DNA from 3 places in the Micromonospora sp. CA-259024 genome. Region 2 is predicted to be linked to each of the others. Evidence: riboswitches for the same ligand, from Rfam matches in the RefSeq annotation. Region 2 holds a riboswitch; each other region holds the start of a gene.
What was found. A riboswitch is a leader RNA that binds a small molecule or an ion and turns the genes downstream of it on or off. The one in region 2 is predicted to bind cyclic di-AMP.

Region 1 (9,654 bases), on a different contig from region 2:
ATGCGTGAAGACGAGGTGCGGGGATGAGCCAACCCGGGATGTTCGGCAGGCAGCCGGGTCCGCAGCGGACCACCGACCGGGCGTCCGCGCCCAGCGAGCCGACCCGGGCGTACGCCGAGCTGGTCGCCGGCAACCAACGTTTCGTCAGTGGCGCCCCACGGCACCCCAATCAGGACGCGGAGCACCGAGCCGCCGTGGCCGACGGGCAGCACCCGTTCGCGGTGATCGTCGGCTGCTCCGACTCCCGCCTGGCCGCGGAGATCATCTTCGACCGGGGGTTGGGTGACCTGTTCGTCGTCCGTACGGCCGGACACACCGCCGGCCCGGAGGTGCTCGGCAGCGTGGAGTACGCGGTGACCGTGCTCGGCACCCCGCTGGTGGTGGTGCTCGGCCACGACTCGTGCGGCGCGGTGCAGGCGGCCCGGGAGGCCGTGGCGACCGGCACCGCACCCGGTGGCCACCTGCGGTCGGTGGTCGACGCCGTGCTGCCCAGCCTGCGCCGGGCCGAGGCCGAGGGCGTGGACGACATCGGCGGCATCGTCGACATCCACATCGCGCAGACCGTCGAGACGCTGCTGGGGCAGTCGCCCGTGCTGGCCGACGAGGTGGCGCAGGGGCGCTGCGCGGTGGTGGGTGTGTCGTATCAGCTCGCCGCCGGAGTGGTGCGCCCGGTGGCCGCCGTGCCGGCCGGCTTCGCGACGCTCGACGTGCCGGCCGCGCCCGCCGCCTGACGCGTCGAGGGCCGCCCCGCGCGACGCGGAACGGCCCTCGACGGGGGATCGTGCGGGTCAGAGCAGCGACATGTGGACGTGGTCGGTGTGGTTCGACGGCCCGCTGTACGAACTCCAGCCGGTCGCGGGGAACCAGATCTGCCGGTTCCAGATCACGTAGTAGATGCCGAGTCGGTCGGCGTTACGGATGAGGAACGCGGCGACGTTGTTGCCGTACGTCCGGGTGTCCTCGTTGTGCCACGGGGAGAAGCCGCTCTTCTGCAGCGACCAGTCGCAGGCGCGGCCCTTCGGGTGCTCCCACGGCCCACCGGAGCGGTAGCAGCCGACGAACCGGTTGAAACCGGCCCGCTTGACCTCCTTGTACGCGTGCAGCGTGCGAGGCGTGACGCAACCGGACGTGGTGGGGTCGTTCTCGCTGCACGACTGAGGCTTCCAGTCACCGTCGGCGGTGCGACCCGGGCCGATCCGGGCGACGGGCGATGTGGCGTCCACCAGGCCACCGGTGAAGCCCTTCCCGCCGACCAGGGACAGCGCCTTGTCCGCCTCGCTCTTCCGCTTCGCCATCAGGGCGGTCTGCTTCTGCTGCTCACGGACCTCCGTGTCGAGGGCCAGCTTGGCCTGCTCGGCGCGAGCCTTCACCGCGTTGACCTCAGAGAGCTTCTTCTCGTTGACCATGTTCATCTCGTCGAGCGCCGCGGCGCGCTGGACGAACGAGTCGGGAGCGTCGCTCTCCAGCAGCATCGCGATCGCACCGATCCGGCCGGTCCGGTACGACTGGGCGGCGATCTGCCCGACCTGTGGCGCCAGCGCGTCCAGGTCAGCCTTGGCCCGGTCGACCTCCGCTGCCAGCTCCAGCTGCCGCTTCTTGGATTTGTCCAGCTTGGACTTGGCGGCGGAGTAGTCGCGGTTGGCCTGCTCGATGACGTCGTTGAGCAGCTTGGGCTCGCCGTCCTCCTCGTGCCCCGACGGTGTGGGGGTCGTCGGGGCGGCGTGGGCCGGGAGGGGTCCGGCGAGCACGGTCAGTGCGGCGATCACGGCCACCACGGGTGTCAACCAGCGGCGTAGGGGTGCCGTCACAATGTTCCCTTCCGTCGACCGCCGACCGGGTTAGCTGACGGGTTCGGGGCGGAAGTGGCCCCTACCGCTGACGCGGATTCACCCCACGTACCTGGGTCCCCGGCTCGCCGGTTGGCGATTGGGCGGCGGCACCGCAGGCGCCGCTTCGCGCCTTCATCGGTAACCGGCAGCGAGGTTACCCGAGAGTCGACCGAGTGAGCTACGCCTGGATGCCGACCAAAAGTGTCATTTCGCCATAGCGTTGAGTGACCAGTGACGTGGTTCTCAGGGTGGATGCCCGATCTGGTCACGCTGAGGAGTGTCACCATGTCGTATCCGTGCTCCTGTTCGACTGCGGCCACCGGTCGGTGGCCGTGGATGGGGGTGGGGTCCGCGTCTGATCCGGCTCGTCGGGGCGACCCGTTCGCGGTGAGATGAGTGCGGCCAACGCCTCCGACCGGTCCGGTTCCGGTCGCGGGGCGGGAGCGCCGGCGGACGGTGTGGCATCGGTGCGCCCGGCGGCGGTCACCACCGCGGCCAGCCCGGTGGTCAGCGGCACGGCGGCGATCAGACCGAGCGTGGCGACCGCGCTGCGGACGATTTCCTGCGCGAGGAACTCGCTGGTGAGGATCTGCCCGATCGGCCGCGAGTCGGCGGTGAGCAGGAGCAGCAGGGGTAGCGACGCCCCCGCGTACGCCAGCACGATGGTGTTGACAGTGGAGGCGATGTGCGCGCGGCCGACCCGCGTGGCCGCACGGTACAGCTGCAGCCGGGTCAGCCCCGGGTTCGCGTTCGCCAGCTCGGTGACGGTGGCCGCCTGGGTGACCGTCACGTCGTCGAGCACCCCGAGCGAGCCGATGATGATCCCCGCGAGCAGCAGGCCGTGCAGGTCCACGTCACCCTGGAACATCGACAGCGTCGTCGCGTCCTCGCTGCCGAAGCCGGTGAGGTGGGTCGCGGCCGTGGCGATGGTGGCGAGCACGCCGGTCAGTACCAGGCTGCCCAGGGTGCCGAGCACCGCGACCGAGGTCTGCGCGGTGACCCCGTGCGTCAGGTAGAGCACCACGAACATGATCAGGGCGGCGCCGACCACCGCCACCAGCAGGGGTGACCTGCCGGCGCCGATGCCTGGCAGCACGAAGGTGAGCAGGATGGCGAAGCTGGCGGCCAGCCCGGCGAGCGCGGCCAGGCCTCGCCACCGGCCGAACGCGATGATCGCGGCGGCGAAGACCACCGCCAGCCACACCATCGGGGTGCCGCGCTGGTGCTCGGCGATGTTCCAGTTGCTGATGGTGGGATCGGTCGGGTCGGTCAGCTCGACCAGGATGACCTCGTCGCCGACCTCGACCCGGGGTGCGCCGGGCCCGTCGGGAACCGGTGTCTGCACCTGCTGGCCGGCGGCCGGCCCCTCGTCCACCCGGACGTCGACGGTGCCGCACGGCCCGGCACCGACCTCCGGCGTGCCCTCGGGGCTCGCCGGGACCGGCGGGCACGGCTCGGTCACCACCCGGGTCACCGTGCCGGGGTAGCGCGGCACGTCCGCTCCGCCGTCGGTCTGCGGTGACCCGCCGCGCGGCCAGAGCAGCACGGCGGCGAGCACGGTGGCGATGAAGAGGGGCACCACCGTCACGACGAGGATCCGTCGTACCCGGGGCGGGGCGGACGGAGCGGGGTGGGTGTGGTCGGAACCCAAGGCGAGACTCCCAACGATCCGGTGCGGGATACGTGTCAGTGGTCGGGTCGGTTCACCGTGGCCGTGGAAACCCGACCAGAGGCGCGGCGGATCGCTGGCTGACGACCGCTCGATCACGGACGGTCAGCGCCCGGCCCGGTCGGCCGGAGGCGGCGCCACGTCGCGGTGGCGACGTGGCCCGGCTGTGCAGCGGCATGCGGAGGGCCATCGTGGGAGATGCTAGCCAGGCCGACCCGCGGATGCAGGTCGTGACGGAGTGTCGGGTGGTCGAACCGCTCGCGGGGCGGCCCCCGACCCGTCATGTTGGAGTCATGCCCACTCCGTCGGACCGCCAGCAGCACGACGCCCCCGCGATGCGGCACGCCGGGCACGGCAAGCACGGCGGGCACGACAAGCACGCCGGGCACGATCCGGCCATGTTCCGTCGTCGCTTCTGGGTCTGCCTGGCGCTCACCATCCCGGTGGTCCTGACCAGTCACCTGGTGTGGGATCAGTTGGGCCTGCGCGAGGACGTCCCCGGCCGGTCCTGGGTGGGCCCGCTGCTCGGCTCGATCGTGTTCTGGTGGGGCGGTTGGCCGTTCCTGGTCGGCGCGGTCCGGGAGGTGCGGGACCGGGCGCCCGGCATGATGCTGCTGGTCGCGATGGCGATCACCGTCGCCTACACCGCGTCACTGGCCACCAGCGTGGGCGCCTTCGATCTGGATTTCTGGTGGGAGTTGGCCGCGCTGGTCACCATCATGCTGCTCGGGCACTGGCAGGAGATGAAGGCCATCGGGCAGGCCCGGGGCGCTCTCGCGGCGCTGGCCGCACTGCTACCGGACGAGGCCGAGCGGGTGGCTGCGGACGGGCGGGTCGAGGCGGTTCCGCTGACCGACCTGCGGGTCGGTGACGTGGTGCTGGTCCGGCCGGGGAGCCGGGTGCCGGCGGACGGCGGCATCGTCGACGGCAGCGCCGAGCTGGACGAGTCGATGATCACTGGCGAGTCGCGGCCGGTCGCCCGTTCAACGGGCGACCGGGTGGTGGCCGGCACCGTCGCCACCGACTCCGCGATCCGGGTCCGTGTCGAGGCGGTGGGTGAGCAGACCGCGCTCGCCGGCATCCAGCGGATGGTCGCGCAGGCCCAGGGCTCCGGCGGGCGGGCCCAACTGCTGGCCGACCGGTTCGCCGCCGCGCTGTTCTACCTGGCCACCGGCACCGCCGTGCTGACCGTGCTGGTCTGGACGGCGCTCGGCCAGCCCGACGAGGCGGTCGTTCGCGCGGTCACCGTACTGGTGATCGCCTGCCCGCACGCGCTGGGTCTCGCCATCCCGCTGGTCGTCGCGCTCTCCACCGCGCTGGCCGCGCGGTCCGGGATCCTTCTCAAGGACCGGTTGGCGTTGGAGCGGATGCGGACCGTCGGCGCGGTGCTCTTCGACAAGACCGGCACCCTCACCCGGGGTGAGCACGTGGTCACCGACGTGGTGTCGGCGGCGGGTGCCGAGCGGGACGAGGTCCTGCGGATCGCGGCGGGCGTCGAGTCGGAGAGTGAGCATCCGTTGGCCCGGGCGATCGTGGCGGCGGCCGGGCCCGCCGGTCCGGCCCCGGCCGCCGGGTTCCGGTCGCTGCCGGGCCGCGGGGTGCAGGCCACCATCGACGGTACGGAGTACGCGGTGGGCGGGCCGGCGCTGCTGCGAGGGCTGGGCCTGACGCTCCCGGCGGAGCTGGAGGCGGCGACCGGGCCGTGGTCGGCGCGGGGTGCCGCGGTGCTGCATCTGGTGCGGCTGCCGGAGACCGTGCTCGGCGCGTTCGCGTTGACCGACGAGGTGCGTCCGGAGGCCCGGCGGGCCATCGACGAGCTGCGTGCCGAGGGCGTCCGGAGCATCGCCATGATCACCGGCGACGCCCGGTCGGTGGCCGACGCGGTCGCGGCCGAACTCGGCTTCCGGCCCGGCGTCGACGAGGTCTTCGCCGAGGTGCTTCCGGCGGAGAAGGACGACCGGGTGGCCGACCTCCAGCGGCGAGGGTTGACCGTGGCGATGGTCGGTGACGGGGTGAACGACGCACCGGCGTTGGCTCGGGCGGACGTGGGCATCGCGATCGGCGCGGGCACCGACGTGGCGATCGAGTCCGCCGGGGTGGTGCTGGCGTCGTCGGACCCGCGCGGGGTGGGTGCCGTGGTCCGGCTGTCCCGGGCGTCGTACCGGAAGATGCGGCAGAACCTGGCCTGGGCGGCGGGCTACAACGTGGTGGCGCTGCCGCTGGCGGCGGGGGTGCTGGCCTGGGCCGGCGTGGCGTTGAGCCCGGCGCTGGCCGCGGTGCTGATGTCCGCGTCCACCATCGTGGTGGCGCTCAACGCGCAGTTGCTGCGCTGGGTCCGTCTCGGCCCGGCGTCGGACTGAGGGCGGTCAGCCGCGCTTCATCAGCCGGCCGACCGCCGCCATCATCTCGGTGGCCATCTCGTCGGCCCGGCCCTCGGCCGCCCCCTCGTGCATGCAGTGCCGGGCGTGCCCGTCCAGCAGCCCCAGCGCCACCTTGTCGAGTGCGGCCTGGATCGCGGAGATCTGGGTGAGCACGTCGATGCAGTAGCGATCGTCCTCGACCATCTTCTCGATGCCGCGGACCTGCCCCTCGACGCGGCGGAGCCGCGCGAGCAGCTGGTCCTTGCTGGCGGTGTAGCCCCGGATCGGGGTGGGTGCGGTCATGCCGACCAGGATAGCGTACCCCCCAGGGGTATGGTACGGTCCTCTCCTGACCGGATACCCCCACCGGGTACCGGTAACGTACGCAGGCAGAGGTCTGCCTCCAGCTTACCCCCTGGGGGTATGGGCTGCGGAGGCGGCGAAGGGAGACAGTGCGATGGTTACCACGACGTACCAGGTGCAGGGCATGACCTGTGGGCACTGCGTCAGCGCGGTGAGTGCCGAGGTTGGCGCCATCCCCGGTGTCCAGGATGTCCAGGTCGACCTCGCGTCCGGCCAGGTCACGGTCAGCAGCGACCAGCCGCTGGACACGGGGGTCGTCCGAGCCGCCGTCGACGAGGCCGGCTACGACCTCGTCGACGCGTGATCGGAGGGCCGGCATGCGCACCGTGACGAGACTGGCCGGGTTCGCTGTCGGTCTGGCGGCGGTCTTCGGCGCGACGTACGGGGTCGGCCAGCTGGTCGACGCCCCGGTCGTCGAAAGCCGGCACGACAGCGGTGCCGAGCACGACGAAACGGGGAAGCACGACGAGGCGGCCGACCGGCTCCCCGGCGGCCTGCTCGTCTCCGACCGCGGCTACACCCTCGAACCGGTCGACGCCCCGGCCGACGAGTTCGCCTTCCGGATCACCGGGCCGGACGGCCGACCGGTGACCCGGTACGACGTGGCGCACGACAAGCAGATGCACCTGATCGTCGCCCGGCGGGATCTCTCCGGCTTCCGTCACGTGCACCCCGACCTGGCCCCGGACGGCACCTGGCGGGTCGACACCCCGCTGGCCGGCCCCGGTCAGTGGCGGGCGTTCGCCGACTTCACCCCGACCGGGGGTGAGGCGCTGACCCTCGGCGTGGACGTGACCGTCCCCGGTGCGCTGACCGAACGGCCGCTACCCGCCCCGGCGACCAGCACCACCGTCGACGGCTACACGGTCACCCTGACCGGCTCGCCGCAGCCCGGTCGCACGTCAGCGCTCACCCTGACCATCAGCCGCAACGGGCAGCCGGTCACCGACCTCGAGCCCTACCTGGGCGCGTACGGGCACCTGGTCGCGCTGCGCCGGGGCGACCTGGCGTACCTGCATGTGCACCCGGACGGGACGCCCGGCGACGGGCGGACGCAACCCGGCCCGGCCGTCACCTTCCTCGCCGAGGTGCCCTCGGCGGGCAGCTACCGGCTCTATCTCGACTTCCGGCACGGCGGGACGGTGCGCACCGCCGAGTTCACCGTCGTCACCGGCACTCCACCGGCCGGCACCCCACCCGCCGGCACCCCGCCGACCGACGCCCCGCCGACCGGGGGAGCCCCGAGCGGACCCGCACCGACCGGCGGCGCCGACCACGGCACCCCCGGGCACGGGCACAACTGACGGGACCAGACGATGACCACCACCAGCAGACCGTTGCCTGAGGCGCCGAACCGGATCGAGTTGGCGATCGGCGGGATGACCTGCGCCGCCTGCGCCGCCCGGATCGAGAAGAAGCTCAACCGGATGGACGGGGTGAGCGCCACCGTCAACTACGCCACCGAGAAGGCGACCGTCCGGTACACCGACGACGTCACGCCGGACGACCTGATCGAGACCGTCCAGAAGACCGGCTACACGGCCGCACTGCCGGCCCCACCCACCGACGTGGCCGGCGGGCAGTCGGTGGACCCGCTGGAGGGCCCGCGTACCCGACTCTGGGTCTCGGTGGTACTCAGCGTGCCGGTGGTCCTGCTGGCCATGGTCCCGGCCTGGCAGTTCGACTACTGGCAGTGGCTGTCACTGACCCTGGCCGCCCCGGTGGTGGTCTGGGGTGGGCTGCCGTTCCACCGGGCGGCCTGGACCAACCTGCGGCACGGCGCGGCAACCATGGACACCTTGGTCTCGCTCGGCACCCTGGCGGCCTTCGGCTGGTCGCTCTGGGCGCTCTTCCTCGGTGACGCCGGAATGCCCGGGATGACGCACCCGTTCCGCTTCGACATCACCCGCACCGACGGTGCCGGCAACATCTACCTGGAGGCGGCCGCCGGGGTGACCGTGTTCATCCTGGCCGGTCGCTACTTCGAGGCCCGATCCAAGCGGACCGCCGGTGCCGCCCTGCGCGCCCTGCTCGAACTCGGCGCCAAGGAGGTGGCGGTGCTGCGCGACGGGGTGGAGACCCTGATCCCGGTGGATCAGCTCGCCGTCGGTGACCGGTTCGTGGTCCGCCCCGGAGAGAAGATCGCCACCGACGGGGTGGTCGACGAGGGCACCTCCGCCGTCGACGCCAGCATGCTCACCGGTGAGTCGGTGCCGGTCGAGGTCGGCCCGGGCGACGGCGTGGTCGGCGCCACCATCAACGCGGGCGGGCGGCTGGTCGTCACCGCGACCCGGGTCGGCGCGGACACCCAGCTCGCCCGGATGGCCGACCTGGTCGAGCAGGCGCAGAGCGGCAAGGCGGCCGTGCAGCGGCTGGCGGACCGGATCTCGGGTGTCTTCGTACCGATCGTCATCACGCTGGCCGTCGGCACGCTCGGCTGGTGGCTCGGCACCGGGGCCGGCCCGACCGCCGCGTTCACCGCCGCCGTGGCCGTACTGATCATCGCTTGCCCGTGCGCGCTCGGCCTGGCCACTCCGACGGCGCTGCTGGTCGGCACCGGCCGGGGTGCTCAGCTCGGTGTGCTGATCAAGGGGCCGGAGGTGCTGGAGTCGACCCGGCGGGTGGACACCGTGGTGCTCGACAAGACCGGCACCGTGACGACCGGCCGGATGACCCTGGTGGACGTGGTGCCGGCGAGTGGTGAGGACCGTGCCGAGCTGCTCCGGCTCGCCGGTGCGGTGGAGGCCGCCTCCGAGCACCCGATCGCCCGCGCGGTCGCCGCGGGTGCCGCCGAGGCCGGCGCGCTGCCCCCGGTGACCGGCTTCCGTAACCTCGAGGGGCTCGGCGTGACCGCCACGGTCGACGGGCGGCTCGTGCTGGTCGGCCGGCCGGGGCTGCTGCGCGAGCGCGGGATCGACGTACCCCCGGAGATCGAGTGGGCCGTGAGCGACGCCGAGGCCGCCGGCCGTACGGCGATCGTCGCCGGCTGGGACGGGCAGGCCCGAGGCGTGCTCGCGGTCGCCGACGTGGTCCGGCCGACCAGCCGGGCGGCGGTGGCCCGGCTGCGCGCGCTGGGGCTCACCCCGGTCCTGCTGACCGGCGACAACACGACCGTGGCCCGCGCGGTCGCGGCCGAGGTGGGCGTCGACGAGGTGATCGCCGAGGTGCTGCCGGCGGGGAAGGTCGACGTGGTCAGGCGCCTCCAGGCCGAGGGGCGTTCGGTGGCGATGGTCGGCGACGGGGTCAACGACGCCCCGGCGTTGGCCCAGGCCGACCTCGGGCTGGCCATGGGCACCGGCACCGACGTGGCGATCGAGGCGTCCGACCTCACCCTCGTCCGGGGCGACCTGGATGCGGCGGTGGACGCCATCCGGTTGTCGCGCCGCACGCTCGGCATCATTCGCGGCAACCTGTTCTGGGCGTTCGGCTACAA
Region 2 (9,654 bases):
ACCCGACGGTGCTCTACACCCCGACCTGGACCGGGCACCACGCCGACGCCGACTACTGCTCGCTGCCGGTGGCCGAGGGGCTGCTGCGTCGGCTGCTGGAGCGTGGCGCGACCGTGATCCTTCGAGCCCATCCCTACACCGCGCAGAACCCGGCGTCGGCACGCCAGTTGGGCCGCCTGACCGAGCTGCTCGCCGCCGATCGGGCCCGCACCGGGCGCCAGCACGTGGTCGGCGCCGCCGCCCGGGAACTGAGCCTGACCGAATGCGTCAACCGGTCGGACGCGCTGGTCTCCGACGTGTCCGGGGTCATCTCGGACTACCTCTACTCCGGCAAGCCGTACGCGCTCACCGACATGGGCGACGAGGGCGACCGGTTCGTACAGCGCTTCCCGTTGGCCGGGTCGGGCTACGTGCTGCGCCGGGACATGTCCAATGTGGATGCGGTGCTGACCGCACTGCTGGACACCGACCCGTTGGCCGAGGCCCGCTGGGCCACCCGCCGCCGCTACCTGGGTGACTTCCCGGCCGAGTCGTACGCCGAGGCGTTCCTGACCGCCGCCCGCCGGGAGCTGGCGCCGGTGCAGGAACCGGCCGCGCCCGCACCGGTGTAGCCGATCAGCGGTACGGGTCCAGCAGCGCCAACACGGCTGCCGGGTCCTCCACGTGGGCGTTGTGCCCGAGGCCGGGCAGGGTGGTGACCGGTACGCCGTACTCCTTGAGTTGCTCGTCGGTGACCATCGGATCGTGCTCCCCGCGCGCCAGCACCACCGGCACGTCGGTCGCCGCCAGCAGCGCGGCCAGGTCGGGCTCACCGACGGCGAACGCGGTCGGGTCCATGGCGAGGCGCCAACGGCCGTCGACCTGACGCAACCCGGCGTCCACCACCGGGTGGTCTGGCGGCACCAGACCGGCCAGCCCGGAGACCCGCAGGTAGCGGCGAGCCGCCTCGGTGCGGCTGGCGAACCAGCTCACCGGGCGCGCGGCCAGCTCGGCGGCGCGGGTCAGCTCCACGGGTGACCAGACCGCCTTGATGCCCAGCCCGACCACCGCGTCCACCGGCATCCCGGCGGCGCGGGCGGCCAGCGCCAGGCCGACGACCCCGCCCAGCGAGTGCCCGAGCACGACGAGCCGGTCGTCGCCGGACAGGCCATGGGCGATCCGGCCGGCGAGCCCGTCGAAGGAGTACGACGGCAGCGGTGCCGCCCAGCCGTGACCGGCGAGGTCCGGTGCCAGCCACCGCCCGGGCCAGTGCTGCTCCAGCAACGGCGCCCACGGCAGCCAGACGTCCCCGGTCGCCCCCATTCCGTGCAGCAGCAGCAGGACCGGCCCACGACCGGATTGACCACCCGATTCATCCACCACCGGCGCAGTCTCCCATGGTTCACGACCCGGTACGAGAGCCGTCGTCGGCGCCACTCGCGGGGACGCCGACTGCGCAAGATCCACTGTGGAGTCCCGCGCCGGGACGGAGGGTGCAAACGCCGCAGGCGCCGGCCCCTCGTGGGGGACGGCGCCTGCGACGGCTACGCCCGGGTCAGGCGGAGTAGCCCCGAGTGGCGATCCAGTTCGCGAGGTCGATCGTGGTGATCCAGTACGACGCGTCGGCCGGGTTCGCCGAGTCGGCGATCCGCACGGTACGGCCGTTGTCCTTGTAACCCACCACGGCGATGTAGTGCCCGCCGCCGTAGGAGTGCCAGCCGCCATCGGTGTCGGTGGCGTCGCCGACAACGTTGGCCACCACGCCACGACCGTCGGTGATGGCCTTGACCACGTCGGCCTGGAGCCGGTCCATCTGGGCCGGGCTGGGCGCGCCGGCGAACATCCGGGTCTGGTACGGGGAGCCCTTCACCTCGGCGTTGAGCACCCGGGTGGTGTCCTCGGCGGAGTTGGTGCCCATCTCGGTGGTGCCCAGCTCGACGGCGAGTTCGTTCTGGGTGCGGTCGATGCCGGTGGCGCTGAGCGCGTTACGGGTGGCCGCCGGGCCGCAGTTGTAGTACGTGTTCTGCGCCTCGTAGTCGTAGTCGAGCACCTTCGTCGCGGGTGGCTTCGGCGGCGTCGGCTTCCGGGTCAGGTCCGGGTTGGTGCTGGCCTTGGCGGCGGGCGACGCGGCGCTGGTCGCCGGGGCGGCGGTGGTCGCCGCGGCGCTGGCCGAGGGGGACGCGTCGCGCGCCTCGCCGCGGGAAGCGATGGTGTCGCTGCGCATCTGGGCGACCGTGGTCGCGGCGCGCTGGCTGGCCGGTGCGTCGTCGGCACCGGTGAGCAGGGCGCCGGTGGTGGTGGCGATGGCGAGGGCCGCGGCGGAGGCGGCGACGATCTGGTACGGGCGCTCGGTGGCGAGGCGACGGAGCTGACGCTGCAGGGTGTGCTTCACGGGGTCCTCCACGGGTCGGGGGGAGAGCGGCACACCGGGGCCGGACCGGTATCCGGGCAGGCGCCAGCGCGCGGACCGTGGTCCGCGGATGGTGAACCGCTCAGGGGAACGCCCGGCGCGGCCGGGCGGGAAAGGCGATGACCCGGGGGGTCAGCTCACCGTCACTGGACGGGTGAGCGGGGACACCGCTGCGCCGTGGAGGCGAGGGAACAACCGAGGGGTGGAAAGGTGCTGCACGAGGAGGGAACTCCTTCCGACACCGCCTACCGGGTTAGCTGACGGATTCGGGCGGGAAGATCGCCCTACCGCGGGCCGTGGCTCGCGGATTCACCCCGGACTTACTGATGGGTCCCCGGTTCGTTGATCACGATTGAGCGGGTCAGCGCGGCGTCGCCTTCTGCGATCGGTAACCGCACCGGACGGGACGACACTACTGGCCTGTCCGCACCCTGCCAAGCCAGGTTCACCTGCGTAAACCTCAATCGGCACGACAATTTCTGCGCGTTTTGCCGATGATGTGACTCGATGGGACAACCGGTTACGGCGACGCCTGTGGGCGACAACCGGACAGGCCGCCGAGAATGCGGCCACAATTGCGGGAAGAATTGAGCCGATCGTGCCCGACGCCCGATTCGGCGATGGCGTGACCGGGCTCACATCACGGATCGGGGTTCAACCCGCGCGAGCCGGGCGCCAGCGTGCCGCGAGAGCGGGTCGGAACGCCCCGGTCGCCACCCGGCGGGCAGGTGTCAGGTCCGGCCGCAGCCGGGCCGCAGCCGCGTACGCCTCCTCCGCGAGGGTTCGCGCCGCCTCGGCAGCCAGTTCCGCGTCCCGCCAGGCGGCCCGTTCCCGGGTGGCGGCAGCCTGGTAGTCGGCCAGTCTCGCGTCCCGGATCACCCGGCTGAGCACCACCTCCTGCTCGACCGGGTGCCGCCGAGGATCCCAGCCGTGCCGGTGCCCGAACACGTCGCCGAGCTGCGCCATGCTCAGGTCGCCCCGCCAGTACGCCGCCGACGCCGCGCGGCGCAGGTAACGCTCCCGGGTGGCGTACTCGGCGGGGGTGCGAGGGGTCTTCGGGGCCGGCAGCGCCCCGGCACCCGCGAAGCGACGGGCGGCGGTGTCCGCCTCGTCGTACCCGGCCCAGGCCCGCTCCATCTGCTCCTGAGCGGCCAGCCAGGCAGCCCGTCGCCGCCGTGCGGTCCTGGCCGCGCCGGCCGCGGCGACGGCCACCTCCTCGGCGTACCGGCGCAGGTCGACGGCCTCGGCCGCGGCCAACTCACGGGCGGTGGGCGCGGTCGGGAGCGGGTCGTCCGTGGGCCGGTCCCGCTCGGGGCGGGCGACCAGCACGGCGAGTACGCCCAGTGTCAGCAGGAACAGGGCCGACCAGATGGCGGCGGCCTGTGGCACCTCGGTCACGAACTGGTAGAAGACGACGGTCTCCATGGTCGGCACCTCGGGGAGAGAACACTGCGATGGGAGCCCCACCGGTGATCCGGCCACGGTGGGCCACGGATCGGCGGGGTGCGGAACTGGTGAATCGACACGGCGCGGCGGCGGGACGCTCGTCCCGGTGACTCAGCGCCCGGGTGGGGCCCGCGGCGACCGGCTGCTCGGACCGTGGTCGAGGGGCAGCCGGTCGGACCCGGCCGCCCGCACGCCGGCCGTGGCGATGGCGGCGGCACCGCCGGGCAGTGCCGGCAGCGAGTCGACCGACCACGCCGGGGAGCACTTCTCGGCGGCCCGCTCAGGGACCACCTGAGCCGATTGTGGGGCGTGCTCCGGAGAGGTGGGCCGGCAGGAGGCCGGGAGCGACCCGGGGGCGAACGGCGTCGGCACCGCGCCCGGCGTCGGCACCGCGCCCGGCGTCGGCACCGCGCCCGGCGTCGGCACCGCGCTCGGCCCAGCGGTCAGCGATGGCGCGGCGGCCGAGGCCGGGCCCGCGCCAAGCGCCAGGGCCGCGACGACGGCGAGGCTGGTCAGCACCCGCGTCGCCCAGCGCGCCACCCACCACAGCGGACAGGTGAGCGCGACCGGAAGCACGTCCCCACGCTACCGTCGTGCCGACCTGGGCGCATCGACCACGGGCGTGTCGGCTCACGCCGCGCCGCCCGCCGACCAGGGTGGACGGTGTCAGCGCGAGTCGGCGTACGGTGATCGGCTGCTGGCCCGGGATGGCGTCCCGGCGTCGTCGACGGTGCCGGCATCGGCGCCGGCGGCTTCGGCGCCGGCCGTGCGTTGCCGGGGAACGGGTGCCGGTCGGGCCGGGCGGCGCGGCGCGAGTCGGCGCATCATCGGGGTCTCGACGAAGCGGTGCAACAGTCCGGCCAGGACCAGGTTCACCAGCAGGAAGCCGAGCACCACAGCCGGGCCGCGCCAGCCCTCGAAGCCGGTCCCCCAGTCACCGCTCCAGCGCAGCACGCTCGTCATCACCAGCACGTGAACCAGGTAGAAGGCGAACGAGACCTCGCCGAGCCAGACCAGCGGCCGGGACCGCCACGGCGAGCGCCCACCCCGCACGTCCGCGTCCGCGGCGGCCGTGATCACCAGCAGGTACGCGACCGCGAGCAGGGTGGTCCACAGCTCGGCGCGGATCCACTGCGCGGCTGCCACCCAGGTGGCCACGAAGATCACACTGGCCGCGGTCAGCCCCGGGCCACGCCAGAGGCCACGACGCATCAGCTCGGCCGCCACCGCGCCCAGCCAGAACTCCAGCGACCGCACGGGCGGGAAGACCTGGGTGAACCACCACCGGCTCGCTTCCGGCACCAACTGCTGGGCCGGCCACAGCGCGAGGATCAGCAACGGCAGCGCGACGATCAGCACCCACAGCAGCTTCGGCCGGGCCCGGCGCAGCAGCGGCAGCGCCAGCGGCAGACACAGGTAGAAGAAGAACTCACAGGAGAGCGACCAGCTCACGGTGTTGATGCTGTAGAACCAGCCCGGCCGGGGATCCCAGGCCTGCAACAGCAGCAGGTTCTCCAGCGCGGCCGCCGGTAGGACCGGATCGGCGAACCACCAGGCGACCAGCAGCGCCGCCCCCCACAGCACCAGGTGGTTCGGGTAGATCTTGGCCACCCGACGCCGCCAGAAGGTGCGCCGGGAGTCACCCGGGCGGGCAGACCAGACCAGCACGAAACCACTGAGGATGAAGAAGAACTGCACCCCGGACAGGCCGAGGGTGAACAGCGCGTCGACCACCGCCTTGTAGTCCGGCTCGGCGATGATCCGCATGGTGCCCGCGTGGAAGCCGAAGACCAGCAGCGCGGCGATCCAGCGCAGCCCGGTCAGCGAGGGCAGCCGGGCGGGCGCGGGGGCGGGCCGGGCGGCCGACGCCGTGGCGGTGCTCGTCATGCCGGGATCCCGAAGCTCGGCAGGGTCACCAGCACGTTCGCATCCTCCTCGGCGCGGCGTCGGACGGCGCGACGGCGACGCCCGCGACGGCCCGGCAAGGCCGCACCCGGGGCACCCTACCCGGGTCACTTCCGCCCGTACCGGACGCGTCCCGCCCCCACCCGTCCGGTACGGGCGGGCCCCGCTCGCCCGGGGAGCAGAACCGCCGGTCAGCCGTCGTTAACCTTCCGCTGGTCGGGAGTTCAGAGACTCCACCATCGGCGGTCACGTCAGGTTCCGGGGCCGGTCACCCGCGTCGTCGAAGGTGGCGAGCGTGGTCAATGAGCCGACGCACGCACCGCTGCTGAGCATCGTCGTGCCCGTGTACGGCGTCGAGGCATACCTCTACCAGTGCCTCGAGTCGATCCGGGCTGACATACCGGCGGGCGAGTCGGACGCGGTTGAGCTGATCGCCGTCGACGACGCCTCCCCGGACGGTTGCGGCGACATGCTCCGCTCGTACGCTGCCGGCCGCGACGGCGTCCGCGTCGTACACCTGAGCAGTAACGTGGGTCTGGGTTTGGCCCGCAACGCCGGTCTCGACGTGGCCACCGGCCGCTACGTCTGGTTCTTCGACAGCGACGACTGGATGCCGCCGGGCACCATCCCCGCGGTGCTGGACCGGCTACGTCAACACCAGCCCGACGTGCTGATGCTCGACCACCTGCGGGTGCACGAGGACGGCCGGCGTGAGGTCGACGCGAGCAGTCATCTGCTACGCGGAATGTCCGGCGTCACCCGTCTGGCCGACCAGCCGCAGTTGCTGCGGGTGCAGCACACCGCCTGGAACAAGGTGGTCCGCCGGGACTTCATGGACGAGCTGGAGCTGCGCTTCTTCCCGGGCTGGTACGAGGACATCCCGTTCAGCCACCCGCTGCTGATCGGGGCGGAGAAGATCTCCGTGCTGGACCGGGTCTGCTACCTGTACCGGCAGGGCCGGCAGGGCGCGATCACCTCCACCCGCAGCGGCCGGCACTTCGACGCGTTCGCCCAGTACGAGCGGCTGATGGACTGGGTGGCCCGGAAGCACCCGGACGAGCGGTTGCACGCCGAACTGTTCCAGCTGATGATCAGCCACTACCTGGTGGTGGTGGGCAACGACGGCCGGCTGCACCCACACCTGCGGCGGGACTTCTTCCACCGGGCCGCCGAGCACTACCGTCGGTACCTGCCCGCCGGCGGCTACCCGCTGCCCTCGGGCGTGACCGGGCTCAAGCACCGCCTCGTCGGGCGCGGTGACTGGCTGGCGTACTCGGCACTGCGCCAGGCGCACCGGGTCGCTGGTCGCCTGCGCCGGCCCGGCCCGGCGGGTGGCGTCGACACCGGCACCGGCTCGGTCCCCGGCGACGAGGAGCCGAGCCGAGGAGCGGGCGCCGTGACGACGCAGGACGGCGAGCAGGCCGTGACGACGCAGCGACGCGACGCGCTGGCCGGTGGCCGCCTGCCGTGACCGCCCCCATCGCACACCACGCCGGGAGCCGGGTCGGCTCCCGGCGCCCTGGTTTTCCAGGTCGTCCGCCCGCCGGGTGGACGACGACAGCACCACCGCACACCGGTGCGGGCGTACCTGAGCAGAGGTCGGAATGACGGCGACAATCAAGATCGGACCGCACGCGGTCGGTGTCGGGGAACGACCGTTCGTGGTCGCCGAGATGTCGGGCAACCACAACGGCGATCTGAACCGGGCGCTGGCCATCGTCGACGCGGTGGCCGAGAGCGGGGCGCACGCGCTGAAGCTCCAGACGTACCGGCCGGACACGATCACCATCGACGTCGACACCCCGGCGTTCCGGATCTCCAGCGGACACGAACTGTGGGGCGGGGAGAACCTGTACCGCCTCTACGAGCGCGCCCACACCCCGTACGAGTGGCACGCCCCGATCTTCGAGCGGGCCCGCGAGCGTGGCCTGACCGTCTTCTCGTCACCGTTCGACGCGACCGCCGTGGAACTGCTGGAGTCGTTGGACGCGCCCGCGTACAAGATCGCTTCGTCGGAGCTGGTCGACCTGCCGCTGATCCGGCTCGTCGCCAGCACCGGCAAGCCGATGGTGATCTCCACGGGCATGGCGACGGTCGCCGAGATCGACGCCGCGGTGCGAACCGCCCGTGACGGTGGCGCGGCGGGCATCGTCCTGCTGGCCTGCACCGCCTCCTACCCGGCGCCGCCGGCCGACAGCAACCTGCGCCGGCTGCCGGTGCTGGCCGGGGCGTTCGACGTGCCGGTCGGGCTCTCCGACCACACGCCCGGCATCGGGGTGGCGGTCGCCTCGGTGGCGCTCGGCGCCTGTTTCATCGAGAAGCACGTCACGCTGGACCGGGCCGACGGTGGCGTCGACTCGGACTTCTCACTGAACCCGGCGGAGCTGACGGCTCTGGTCGCCGAGTCGGGCCGCGCGTACGCCGCGCTGGGCGGCACCGCGATCGGCCCCACCCCGGCCGAGCAGGAGGGGCTGCGGTTCCGCCGTTCGCTCTTCGTGGTCGAGGACGTCCGCGCCGGCGATCCGGTGACCGCTCAGAACGTCCGCTCGATCCGGCCAGCCGGCGGGTTGGCCCCGGTCGAGATCGACCGGGTGCTGGGCCGCACCTTCGCCACCGACGTCCCCCGAGGCACCCCCCTGACCTGGAACCTGATCTGACCGTCGGGCGAGGGCCGGGCTGCTGAACGGAGGCCAGCCCGGCCCTCGTCGGGTCGATCATGGAGTGCGGGCTGCCCCACTTCGGCGATCTTGCAGTTACTGTCCCGGCGAAAGGCGTGTAAGCCGCGATTCGGAGTCGGTAAGTGCAAGATCGCGGGGAGGGTGCGTCGGAGCGAAACCGACGGTGACCACCAGGTCGGCCAGCCGCAGCGTCCGCCAGATCGCCGCTCCGTCGGACGGCGTGCCCAGGCCGTAACGACGCCACCAGGCGACCACCGGCACGTCGGCCAGCTTGCAGCAGCACTCGGCCCGGGTCCACCGGGCCCAGAAGTCCGTGGCGCCGAACCGGTCGGCCAGCGCGGGCGGCACCGGGGCGTCGGCCCGCTCCGCGTCGATCGCCAATCGCCAGCCGGACGCCGGCGGGCCGTACCAACCGACGCAGCGACCGTCGTCGAGGTAACTGCGGGTCACCGCGTCGGCCAGCGCGGCCGGGCTCCCGATGCGCAGGTGCTGCTCGGCGGCGGCCAGCAGTCCCGGTACCGGGCGCGGCTCGCCGGCAGCGCCCGCCCGCGACGGCGGGGCCTCCGACCGCAGGGCCGGCACGGCCGCCTCCGACGGCAGAGCCGGCACGGCCGCGTTCAACGGCAGGGCCGGCACGACCGTCTCCGCGGGAACCGGCCGCAGGTCAGATGGAGGCGGCACCGTCCACCACGATGACCTGGCCGTTGATGTTGGTGTGCTCCCGCAGCAGCATCCGTACGACCGGCACGACCTCCACCGGCTCGGTCAGGTGACCGGTCGGCGTGCGGCGCACGATCTGGTCGAGCTGGGTCGGGCCGAGCACGGCGGACATCTCCGAGGCGAAGAAGCCGGGGGCGACCGCGTTGACCAGCATCCGGCCGCCCAACTCCCGGGCGAGCGAGCGCGTGGCCGCGTCCATGCCGCCCTTGGTGGCCGAGTACGCCACCAGGCCCGGGAAACCGCGCTGCGCGCAGATCGAGGTGACGTTGACGATCCGCCCGCGCAGCCCCTTGCCGAGCATCCGGCGGACCACCAGCCGGGTCAGCTGGAGTGGGGCGGTCAGGTTGGTCTCGATGATGCGGGCGATGTCGTCGGTGGCGGTGTGCACGTGCAGGGAGTCCTGCCCGATGGCGGCGTTGTTGACGAGGCCGTCGATCGGGCCGAGGCGCTGCTCCACCTCGCGGACGAAGCTCTGCGCGGCGCGCAGGTCGGTGACGTCCACCGAGCCGACGTGCA
Region 3 (9,654 bases), on a different contig from region 2:
AGTTCCCCCTTATCGGGGCAACTTGACCTTACCGCCCGCACGAACCCCAACCGCAGCATGCGACCAGGTGACCGACCGGCGTCCACCCGGTTGGTTCAGCCAACCCGGGTGAGCAAGGTCACTGGAGCCCCGTCGCCGGCGTACCGGTAGGGCTCCAGGTCGGCGTCCCAGGCGGTGCCGAGTGCCTTGTCGAGGGCGTGCGCCAGCGCCTCCGGGGCCCGGGAAGCGGCCATCAGGGCCCGCAGCCGATCCTCGCCGAGCTGGATGTCGCCGGCCACGCCGACGGTCGCCCGGAACAGACCACGCGCCGGCACGTACATGAAGCGCTCACCGTCGGCACCGGAACTCGGCTCCTCGGTGACCTCGAAACGGATCATGGGCCACTGCCGTAGGGCAGCAGCCAGCTCGGCGCCCGTCCCCGGACGACCGGTCCACCCGCACTCGGCCCGGCGTGCGCCGGGGTCGACGGGCTGAGCCGTCCACTGCAGGTTGACCGGCGCGGCTAGGACGCGCGCGATCGCCCACTCGACGTGTGAGCACACGGCGAGTGGGGTCGAGTGGACGTATACGACGCCACGCGTTGGCACGGTGACCTCCCGGAGAGCGAGGTGCGTCTTCCCCTACGACCTCGTCCACCCAGGTGGTTGCTGCAACACATGATGACTCGTGTGACGCATGATGCGCCAGGGAATCGGAAAAAACGCCGGGTGGAATAGCCGGTCGGGTGGTCGCCGTTGCCTCTCAGGACACCGCGACGACCAGCATGATGTCGTGGTCCTGTACAGTTCCACCGGCGGCTTATGCCGCGTTACACCTACGCGGGCCGAGTCAGTGTGGCCCGCACACAGCCCCCGGACGTCCAGTCCTCCCGTACGTCTTGCAAGGAGTACCTCCGTGGCGAGCAACACCTCTAAGACCGCGCGCGCGTCCGTCCGGGCCGGCCAGGCTGGCCAGGGTGGCGCCCTCAGCGTGCTGGGCGAGTTCAAGTACCTCATCCCGCTCAACGGCGGCAAGCACGCCTACGTGCGGAACCTGACCAACGGCAAGACCGCGCACCTGCGCACCGACTCCGACGCCTTCGTCGAGGAGATCCGCGTGCTGGCCGCCGCCGGCCACGCCGCCAAGATCCGGGCGGAGATCAACAACCTGGCTGCCACCCACCCGGGTGACGGCTGGGAGGCCACCGAGAAGCGCCTGGTCGCGGCCGGCGTCTTCGAGGGCTGAGCCCTCCCCCACCGCATCACTCGAAAGCGCCCGCCGGGACTCCCGGCGGGCGCTTTCGCGCGTCCCGGGGGGCGAGATCCACTCGACTTCACGGGAACCGGGGTATGTGGGACGCCGGACACCCCGACACCACCAAAGCCGAGTCGATCATGCACTCGAAGCCGGGATCGGCCCTGGGCTGTCCGGCCCGTTCAGGCCGGATCGAGCAGAGCGACCTCGCCGGTGGCCAGGTCGTAGAGGCCGCCCACCACGGCCACCCGGTCGGCGGCGACCGGCTCGACCAGCAGCTCGTCCTCGCGCAGCGTGTGCACCGTGCGCCGGACGTGCCGGCGGATCGCCAGCGGATGCACGGCCGGATCGTCCAGCCCTGCCTCGATCACCGCCGGTGCGATCTCGTCCACCAGGTGCGCCAGCGACCCACCGGGCCGCTCCCCGGTGCGCAGCGCGTCCACCGTGGCACCCACCGCGCCGCACCGCTCGTGGCCGAGGACCATCACCAGCGGTACGCCGAGCTGGCCGACCACGTACTCGATCGAGCCGCACACCGCGCGATCGAGCACATGCCCACCGGTACGGATCACGCAGATCGCGCCGAACGTCTGGTCGAAGATCGCCTCCAGCGGCACCCGCGAGTCGATGCAGCCGAGCACCACGGCGTACGGCTGCTGGTCGCCGGAGGCGGCGGCTGCTGCCGTCACGTCGTGTCCGTGCACCGGCTGACCGCTGACGAACCGCCGATTGCCGGCGAGCAGATCGGCCAGCGCGGCGCGAGGCGTACCGCCGGCCTGTCGCCCTCGCCCCGACGTCCCGCCCATGGGCGCTCCCGACCACCCCATGCCGTACAGCTTGGCCCGCCACCGGTGACCTCGGGCGGGGTCGCGAATCTTCGCCACGGCGCGATTGGCGTGGTGTCATGGCGGGTAGCCGGTGTTACCGCCGGGTATCCCGGTGCTGGTGGTGCCGGGCGGCCCAGGGGAGGTGGCGATGCCGGAGCGGTTCGAGATCGGTCTGCCGGACGGCGTGCGGCTCAACGTCGAGGCGACGGGCCCGACGGACGCCCAGGTCACCGCCGTCCTGCTGCACGGCTGGACGCTGGATGGGCGCGCCTGGCACCGGCAGGTCGACGCGCTCACCGCCTCCTGGATGGGCGGGGCGGTGCGGGTGGTCACCTACGACGCGCGGGGGCACGGCCGGTCCAGTTGCATGACCCTGCCCACGGCCACCCTGGCCCAGCTCGGCGACGACCTGGCGACGGTGCTCGACGCGGTGGCGCCAACCGGGCCGGTGGTCCTGGTCGGGCACTCGATGGGCGGCATGACGATCATGGAGTACGCGCACCGCCACCCCGCGCACTTCGCCGCCCGTACGGCCGGACTGGTCTTCGTCTCGACCACCGCGGAGGGGCACACCCACACCGTCTACGGGCTCTCGCCGCGGATCGCCCGGCTGATCCGGCTGGCCGAGACGACCGGTGCCGGCGTGCTGGCCCGGTGCGGCTCGTGGCGAGCGCCGCGGGCGCTGCTGAACGCGCTGCAACCGAGCATCCGGTGGATGCTCTTCGGCGACCGCTGCGAGCCGGCGGACATCCGCCTGGTGACCTCGGCGGTGGCCCGTGCCTCGCTGCGCTCGATCGGCGGGTTCCGCGCCTCCATCGGCACCCAGCACCGGCTGGACACCCTCGGCGCGTTGGCCCATCTGCCGGCCGCCGCCCTGGTCGGCGACCGGGACCGGCTGACCCCACCGCCGTGCGCCGAGTCGATCGCCGCGGCCCTGCCGGCCACCGAGCTGACCGTCTGCCCGGGTGCCGGACACATGCTGATGATGGAGCGCCCGGACGAGGTGAACGCCGCACTGACCGGCGTCCTGCGCCGGGTGCTCGCCGAACCGCCGCCTCCCCACTGCGACGCGACCCCCGCCAGGACGGGTGCCTGACCACGTTCCCGCACCTCGGGCGCGGCGGGTCGGGCCCGGGGCCGTACCCTTCTGCGGTTGGCTCGCGCGGTTCCCGCCGCCTGCCGGCGACCTTCGAAGGAGCGTGCGTTGACCGACCAGACCGGCCTGGAGCAGGAGATCGCCGTCGAGCAACGACACCTGGACCGGGTGTACGCCCGACTGGCCGAACTGCGGCGGTCGGCTGTCCGCGCCGAGCGCGACGGCTACCGGATGGCCCGGGTGGGCACGCACGGCGCGCTGGTCGAGCGCGACGCGATGGTCTTCCACGCGGCGCAGCGGCGGCACACCCTGGATGCCGAGCACGAGGGGCTGGTCTTCGGCCGGCTGGACCTGCGCGACCGGCAGGTGCTGCACGTCGGGCGCCTCGGCATCCGCGACGAGGATGCCCGCACGCTGGTCGTCGACTGGCGGGCGCCGGCCGCCGCCGCCTTCTACCAGGCCACTCCGGCGCAGCCGCTGGACGTGGTGCGGCGCCGCACGATCCAGTCCCGCGCCGAGCGGGTCACCCGGATCGAGGACGACCTGCTGGACCCGACCGCCGCCCCGGAGGGGATGACGGTCGTCGGTGACGGCGCGTTGCTGGCCACCCTGTCCAAGGCCACCGGCCGGGGCATGCGGGACATCGTGGCGACCATCCAGCGGGAGCAGGACGAGGCGATCCGCTCGCCCGGCTCCGGAGTGACGATCGTGGCGGGTGGCCCCGGCACCGGCAAGACCGCGGTGGCCCTGCACCGGGCAGCGTTCCTGCTCTACTCCGACCGCAGCCGGTACGCGGGCGGCGGCATCCTGGTGGTCGGCCCGTCGTCGGTCTTCGTCGAGTACATCGGCTCGGTGCTGCCGTCGCTCGGTGAGGACACCGCGACCCTGCACTCACTGGGCACTCTCTTTCCGGGCATGACCGCCACCCGCCCCGACCCGCCCGAGGTGGCGGCGGTGAAGGGCTCGCTGCGGATGCGCCGGGTGCTGGAGCGGGCGGCCCGCGACGCGGTGCCGGGCGGCCCGGGTGAGCTGCGGCTGCTCTACCGGGGCACGCTGCTGCGGCTGGACCGGGCGGCGCTGGACCGGATCCGGGACCGCGCGCTGCAACGGGGTTCCCGACGCAACGAGGTGCGCCGGGCCGGCTTCGACGGGGTGTTCGCCGCGCTCTGGGCGCAGGCCCGTGAGGTGGGCATCGGTCGGTTGCCGGAGCAACGGGCCTTCGAGGCGGAGATCGCCGAGCGGTCGGAGTTCCGGGAGTTCCTCAAGGCGTGGTGGCCTCGGCTGCACCCTCGGCACGTGCTCGGCTGGCTGGCGCAGCCGGACCGGTTGCGCCGGTACGCCGGGGGAATCCTCTCCACCGCCGAGATCCGGCTACTCACCGCCGCGTACCGGAACCTGGACTCGGCCGGGCTGACCATCGCCGACATCGCGCTGCTGGACGAGTTGGACGCGCTGCTCGGTAAGCCGGCGCAGCCGGCCCGGGCCCGGCGCGACCCGTTCCAGTTGGCTGGCGGCGTACGCGAGTTGAGCACCCTCGGCGAGCGGCAACGGGCCGCCCGCACGGCGGCCCGAGAGCGCCCGGAGGACTACCGGGACTACGCGCACGTGGTCGTGGACGAGGCGCAGGACGTCTCACCGATGCAGTGGCGGATGGTCGGTCGACGTGGCCGTCTGGCCTCCTGGACGGTGGTCGGCGACCCCGCCCAGACCGCGTGGACCGGCGACCCCGAGGAACTGGACCGGGCCCGGGACCAGGCGCTGGGCCGGCGCAAGCGGCACGATTTCACGCTCACCACCAACTACCGCAACTCCTCGGAGATCTTCGCGGTGGCGGCGGCGGAGATCCGCCGGCTCTACCCTGACCTGCCGCTGCCAACCGCCGTCCGCTCCACCGGGGTCGACCCGGTCGAGCTGGTGGTGCCCCCGACGGGGTTGGAGACCGCGACCGTGGAGGCGGCCGCCGGCCTGCTGGCCGAGGTGGAGGGCACCGTCGGGGTGATCACGCCGGTCCCCCGCCGCGACGAGGTCGCCGGCTGGGTCGCCGCGCTCGCCGCGCCGAGGCTGCAGGTGGTCACCAGCCTGGAGGCCAAGGGCATGGAGTACGACGGGGTCGTGCTGGTCGCCCCGAGCGAGATCCGGGCGGATCCGGGTGCCGGGGTGCGCACCCTGTACGTGGCGCTCTCCCGGGCCACGCAGCGCCTCACCACCATCGACCCGACCGGCTGATCCGTGCTGGCGAGCCGCCAGCGAGAGCTGCCAGCCCTACACTTGCATACATAGCGATGTGAACATACATTTGACCGGGTCCCGACTGGCGGCGGAGGGTGGTTCTCGTGGGCGCAGGTCATGACCACCACCACGGGTCCGTCGCCAATGCCGCACACCAGCACCGGGGCCGCCTCTGGGCGGCATTCGGGCTGCTCGCCACCCTGATGGTGGTCGAGGCGGTGGCCGCCCTGCACACCGGGTCGCTCGCCCTGCTCTCCGACGCCGGGCACATGTTCACCGACGTGCTCGGCATCGGGATGGCGCTCGCCGCGATCACCGCGACCCGGCGCGCCACCGGCGACCCGCAGCGCACCTTCGGGCTCTACCGACTCGAGGTGCTCGCCGCGCTGGCCAACGCCGTCCTGCTCTCCGGCGTCGCGGTCTACGTGGTGATCGAGGCGATCCGCCGCTTCGGCGACCCGCACGAGGTCGTCGCCGGCCCGATGCTCGCGGTGGCCGTGCTCGGCCTGCTCGCCAACGTCGCCGCCTTCGCCCTGCTCCGCGCCGGAGCCCGGGAGAGCATCAACCTCCAGGGCGCCTACCTGGAGGTGCTCGGCGACCTGCTCGGCTCGGTCGGCGTGATCGGCGCCGCACTGCTCATCACGGTCACCGACTGGTGGTGGGCCGACCCACTGGTCGCCGTCGCCATCGGCGTGTTCATCCTGCCGCGTACCTGGCGGCTGGCACGCGCCGCCGTCCGCATCCTGGTGCAGGCGGCCCCGGAGCACCTCCAGGTGACCGCGGTGCACGACCGGTTGGCTGCGGTGCCCGGCGTGGTCGAGGTCCACGACCTGCACGTCTGGACGCTCACCTCAGGCATGGAGGTGGCCTCCGCGCACCTGACCATGGCACCCGGCGCGGAGATCGGCGCGGTGCTCACCGCGGCCCGTACGGCCCTGCACGACGACTTCCGGATCGAACACGCGACGTTGCAGATCGAGCCCGGCGCGGCCTCGGGGGCCTGCGGCTCCGTGGAGTGGTAACGGCGTTTTCAGTAGCTTTCCTCAGCTTCGTCGGATATTTCCGTCACGACGCACGCACCGTCCGTCACATCGGCTGCAAGCGCCCCACCGGCACCGGTAGGCTCGGTCCCGGCCTCCACCAGGCGGCGCCCTCCCGGCGCAGGTGGCGGTCGCCGCCTAATCGCCCGAACGGGCGAACCGGGGAACCACGTTCCTGGGGTGCATCCGCGTCAGCGGTAGGGATCTTCCGTCCCGAACCCGTCAGCTAACCCGGTCGGCGGCTGACGGAAGGACATGCGCAGTGGCACCAGCACGACCACCCGCCGCCCGACTGGCGGCCCTGATCGTCGCGATGTTCGCCCTCGGCGTCGCGCTCCCGGCCGGCACCGCCTCGGCCGCACCCCCAACCGGCCTACGGGCCGCCGCCGCACCCGACGGCGACGAAGAGGGCGGCACCCCGGCTCTGCGAGCCCAACTGGAGGCGGCCAGCAAGGGCTACCTGGACGCGAAGCGGGCCCTGGACACCTCCATCCAGCGGCAGCAGCAGCTCGGCACCCACCTGAAGACCGTCGAGGCCGAACTCGACCAGCGCAACGGCAAGGTTGGTGAGATCGCCGGCGTGGCATACCGCACCGGCCGGCTCGGCGCGATGTCGGCGCTGCTCAGCAGCAACACCCCGGAGGGCTTCATGGACCGGGCCGCCGCACTGGACGCGGTGGCCGCCAACGAGGACCGGGTGCTGCGCGACCTGCTCGCCACCAAGGACCAGGCCAACCGCACCCGGGTCGCCCTGAACGGCGAGATCAACGAGCAGCGCAAGCAGGTCGCGGTGATGGCCAAGCGCAAGGAGCAGGCCGAACGGGCCCTGACCGTGGCCACCGCTCCCAAGCCGCAGACCACCGCCGACACCGGCTCCAACCGGGGCACCTCCGGCGCCAACGCGACGGCCGCGCCGCGCAACTCCGACGGCTCCTGGCCGTCGGAGTCGTGCAGTGTCAACGACCCGACGCCGGCCAACGGCTGCATCACCCCGCGCACCCTGCACGCACTCAACCAGGCCAAGGCCGCCGGCTTCACCCGGTACGTCTCCTGCCACCGCTCCGGCGGCTCGGGCGAACACCCGAAGGGCCGGGCCTGCGACTTCGCGGCGCAGAAGAACGGCTTCGGCGGGGACGCCACCGGCGGCGACAAGACGTACGGCAACAACCTGGCCGCGTACTTCATCCGCAACGCTGATCGGCTCGCCGTGCTGTACGTGATCTGGTACAGGCAGATCTGGCTACCCAGCAGCGGGTGGAAGTCGTACAGCGGGGCGGGCGGCGACCCGTCCAGCGACCACACCAACCACGTGCACCTGTCGGTCTACTGACCCTGCGCTGGCACGTACCCCAGAGTGTGTGATGCCGGTGAGTCATCGTGATGACTCACCGGCATCACGTTCTCGCCAGGGCACGGCCCGCCGGGCGGTCACCGGCTACGTCGCCGGGCGTACCCCTGATGTCGCCGCCCGTCGGACGACCCGGCCAGGGTCGGCGGGAACCATCGCGGTATGCCTCGGATCCCACCCACCGCCCGCAAGGCGCTGCTCACCCTGCACCTGGTCACCTCGCTCGGTTGGCTCGGCGCCGACCTGGTGCTGCTCACCCTCGGCATCGCCGTGCAGCGCGGCGCCGACCCGGCCGTGGTCTACCCGGTCGCGGCGCTGGTCGGCACCATGCTATTCGCGCCGCTGAGCGTGCTGGTCTGGCTGATCGGTGTCGGCAGCGCGTTGCTCACCCCGTGGGGCCTGCTGCGCTACCGCTGGGTGCTGGTCAAGCTGGTGCTGACCACGGTGATGGTCGGGCTGGTGCTGTTCCTGCTCACCCCGAATCTGCGACACGCCGGCGCGCTGGGCGCCGCCCTGCCCGCGCGGGAACGCGCCGACCTGGTAATCGCACCGGCGGTGTCGACCAGCCTGATGGTCATCGCGACGGTGCTGTCCACCTACAAGCCATGGGGCCGGCGGCCTGCCGCCCGCCCCACCCTCACGAGCCGTGATCGCGCCACGACCAGGATGTAGTGCCCTCCTGGCGCCCCCGGGCCACCACATCCACGACAACGCCGTTGGGCCAGGGCAGCGGCCGGCGATGTGCACCGCCGCGGTGGCGAGGGTGTTCGGGTCGTGTGTCCGGGGTGGTCTTCAAAGGGGTTGCCACCACGACCCCACGCCCTACCGCAACGGGGCGAGGCGGGTGGGGGCGGGGGCGGGTCAGGCGGGCGGTGGGGGGTCGCCGGCGCGGTCGAGGACCGCGCCGAGCCGGGTGGCCAGGGCGAGGTGAGCGGCCCGGGCCTGGCCGAACGCGTACCGGAACAGCAGTGTCGGCGCACTCAGGGTGATCTCGACGTCGATCCGGACCAGGCCGTCGGGCTCGGCGCGCAGTCGGGTGTGGTTGCGCACCGTGGTGGCCGGCCACTGGCGGGCAACCATGACGATCTCGTCGTCCTCGCTGATCAGCACGTCCGCCTGGTAGGTGGTCCGGAAGCGCAGTGGGCCGGCCGCCAGCCGGTCGTTGATCGTGTAGCTGGCCCGGGCGCCGGGCCGGGGCGGCAGTCGGCGGACCCGGACGATCAGCGGGTGGAGCTCACCCTGCCGGGTCAGGTCGCTGAGCAGTGCCGCTGCCTCGGCCGGCGAGCATCGGGCCTGGACGGTGTAGCTGAAGGTATCGCTGCTGAGCACACCGTCTCCCGCCGTCGCTGGTCGCACGATCGTCCCGTACCGATGTCTGGCTGGCAACGCCCGACCGTCTTGATGAGATGCCGTGCCAGCATTAGTCCCATTAGTGTCGGTTAGTGACAATCAGCCGACGGCGCTGGAGGGGACATCATGAACGGTGACGACCGGTGAGCGGCCACGTGATGGTCTTCGCGCCCACTCCGCAGCTGACGGTGACCGTGGACCAGCCGAACGACCAACCGGAGCTGCACCTGCACCCCGGCGGGCAGGGCGTCTGGCAGGCCCGCATGGTGATGTCGCTCGGTGTCGACGTGGTGCTCTGCGCCGCCCTCGGCGGGGAGATCGGCCAGGTGTTGGAGCCGCTGCTGGTCAGCGAGGGCGTGGAGCTCAAGGTGGTGGTCCGTGACTCCGGCAGCGGCGGGTACGTGCACGACCGCCGGGACGGCTCCCGGCAGGAGATCGTCGACGTGGCCGGGCAGCCGCTGAGCCGGCACGAGATCGACGAGCTGTACAACCTCGCCCTCGGCGAGGGCCTGCGGGCCGCCGTCAGCGTGC

Region 1: it holds a riboswitch for cyclic di-AMP, as region 2 does, so the genes downstream of both, ACQEUX_RS30270 (coiled-coil domain-containing protein) here and ACQEUX_RS15025 (C39 family peptidase) in region 2, are expected to answer to the same signal.
Region 3: it holds a riboswitch for cyclic di-AMP, as region 2 does, so the genes downstream of both, ACQEUX_RS19630 (coiled-coil domain-containing protein) here and ACQEUX_RS15025 (C39 family peptidase) in region 2, are expected to answer to the same signal.

The regions. Positions count from the first base shown of each region.
Region 1 covers NZ_JBNJND010000002.1:2,309,925-2,319,578, forward strand. Annotated here, with positions in the region: gene ACQEUX_RS30265 (carbonic anhydrase) at 24-731, shown strand; gene ACQEUX_RS30270 (coiled-coil domain-containing protein) at 789-1,808, opposite strand; cyclic di-AMP (ydaO/yuaA leader) riboswitch at 1,813-1,943, opposite strand; gene ACQEUX_RS30275 (YibE/F family protein) at 2,110-3,480, opposite strand; gene ACQEUX_RS30280 (heavy metal translocating P-type ATPase) at 3,834-5,858, shown strand; gene ACQEUX_RS30285 (metal-sensitive transcriptional regulator) at 5,865-6,161, opposite strand; gene ACQEUX_RS30290 (heavy-metal-associated domain-containing protein) at 6,316-6,525, shown strand; gene ACQEUX_RS30295 (hypothetical protein) at 6,539-7,525, shown strand; gene ACQEUX_RS30300 (heavy metal translocating P-type ATPase) at 7,538-9,654, shown strand, end outside.
Region 2 covers NZ_JBNJND010000001.1:3,444,158-3,453,811, forward strand. Annotated here, with positions in the region: gene ACQEUX_RS15015 (CDP-glycerol glycerophosphotransferase family protein) at 1-611, shown strand, start outside; gene ACQEUX_RS15020 (alpha/beta fold hydrolase) at 616-1,362, opposite strand; gene ACQEUX_RS15025 (C39 family peptidase) at 1,535-2,383, opposite strand; cyclic di-AMP (ydaO/yuaA leader) riboswitch at 2,617-2,758, opposite strand; gene ACQEUX_RS15030 (hypothetical protein) at 3,044-3,814, opposite strand; gene ACQEUX_RS15035 (hypothetical protein) at 3,947-4,411, opposite strand; gene ACQEUX_RS15040 (acyltransferase family protein) at 4,502-5,722, opposite strand; gene ACQEUX_RS15045 (glycosyltransferase family 2 protein) at 6,036-7,211, shown strand; gene pseI (pseudaminic acid synthase) at 7,345-8,397, shown strand; gene ACQEUX_RS15055 (hypothetical protein) at 8,494-9,099, opposite strand; gene ACQEUX_RS15060 (SDR family NAD(P)-dependent oxidoreductase) at 9,083-9,654, opposite strand, start outside.
Region 3 covers NZ_JBNJND010000002.1:68,897-78,550, forward strand. Annotated here, with positions in the region: gene ACQEUX_RS19600 (DUF3145 domain-containing protein) at 96-587, opposite strand; gene ACQEUX_RS19605 (hypothetical protein) at 895-1,224, shown strand; gene ACQEUX_RS19610 (carbonic anhydrase) at 1,416-2,039, opposite strand; gene ACQEUX_RS19615 (alpha/beta fold hydrolase) at 2,209-3,156, shown strand; gene ACQEUX_RS19620 (HelD family protein) at 3,265-5,382, shown strand; gene ACQEUX_RS19625 (cation diffusion facilitator family transporter) at 5,490-6,407, shown strand; cyclic di-AMP (ydaO/yuaA leader) riboswitch at 6,551-6,682, shown strand; gene ACQEUX_RS19630 (coiled-coil domain-containing protein) at 6,688-7,755, shown strand; gene ACQEUX_RS19635 (hypothetical protein) at 7,936-8,445, shown strand; gene ACQEUX_RS19640 (SRPBCC family protein) at 8,635-9,102, opposite strand; gene ACQEUX_RS19645 (PfkB family carbohydrate kinase) at 9,282-9,654, shown strand, end outside.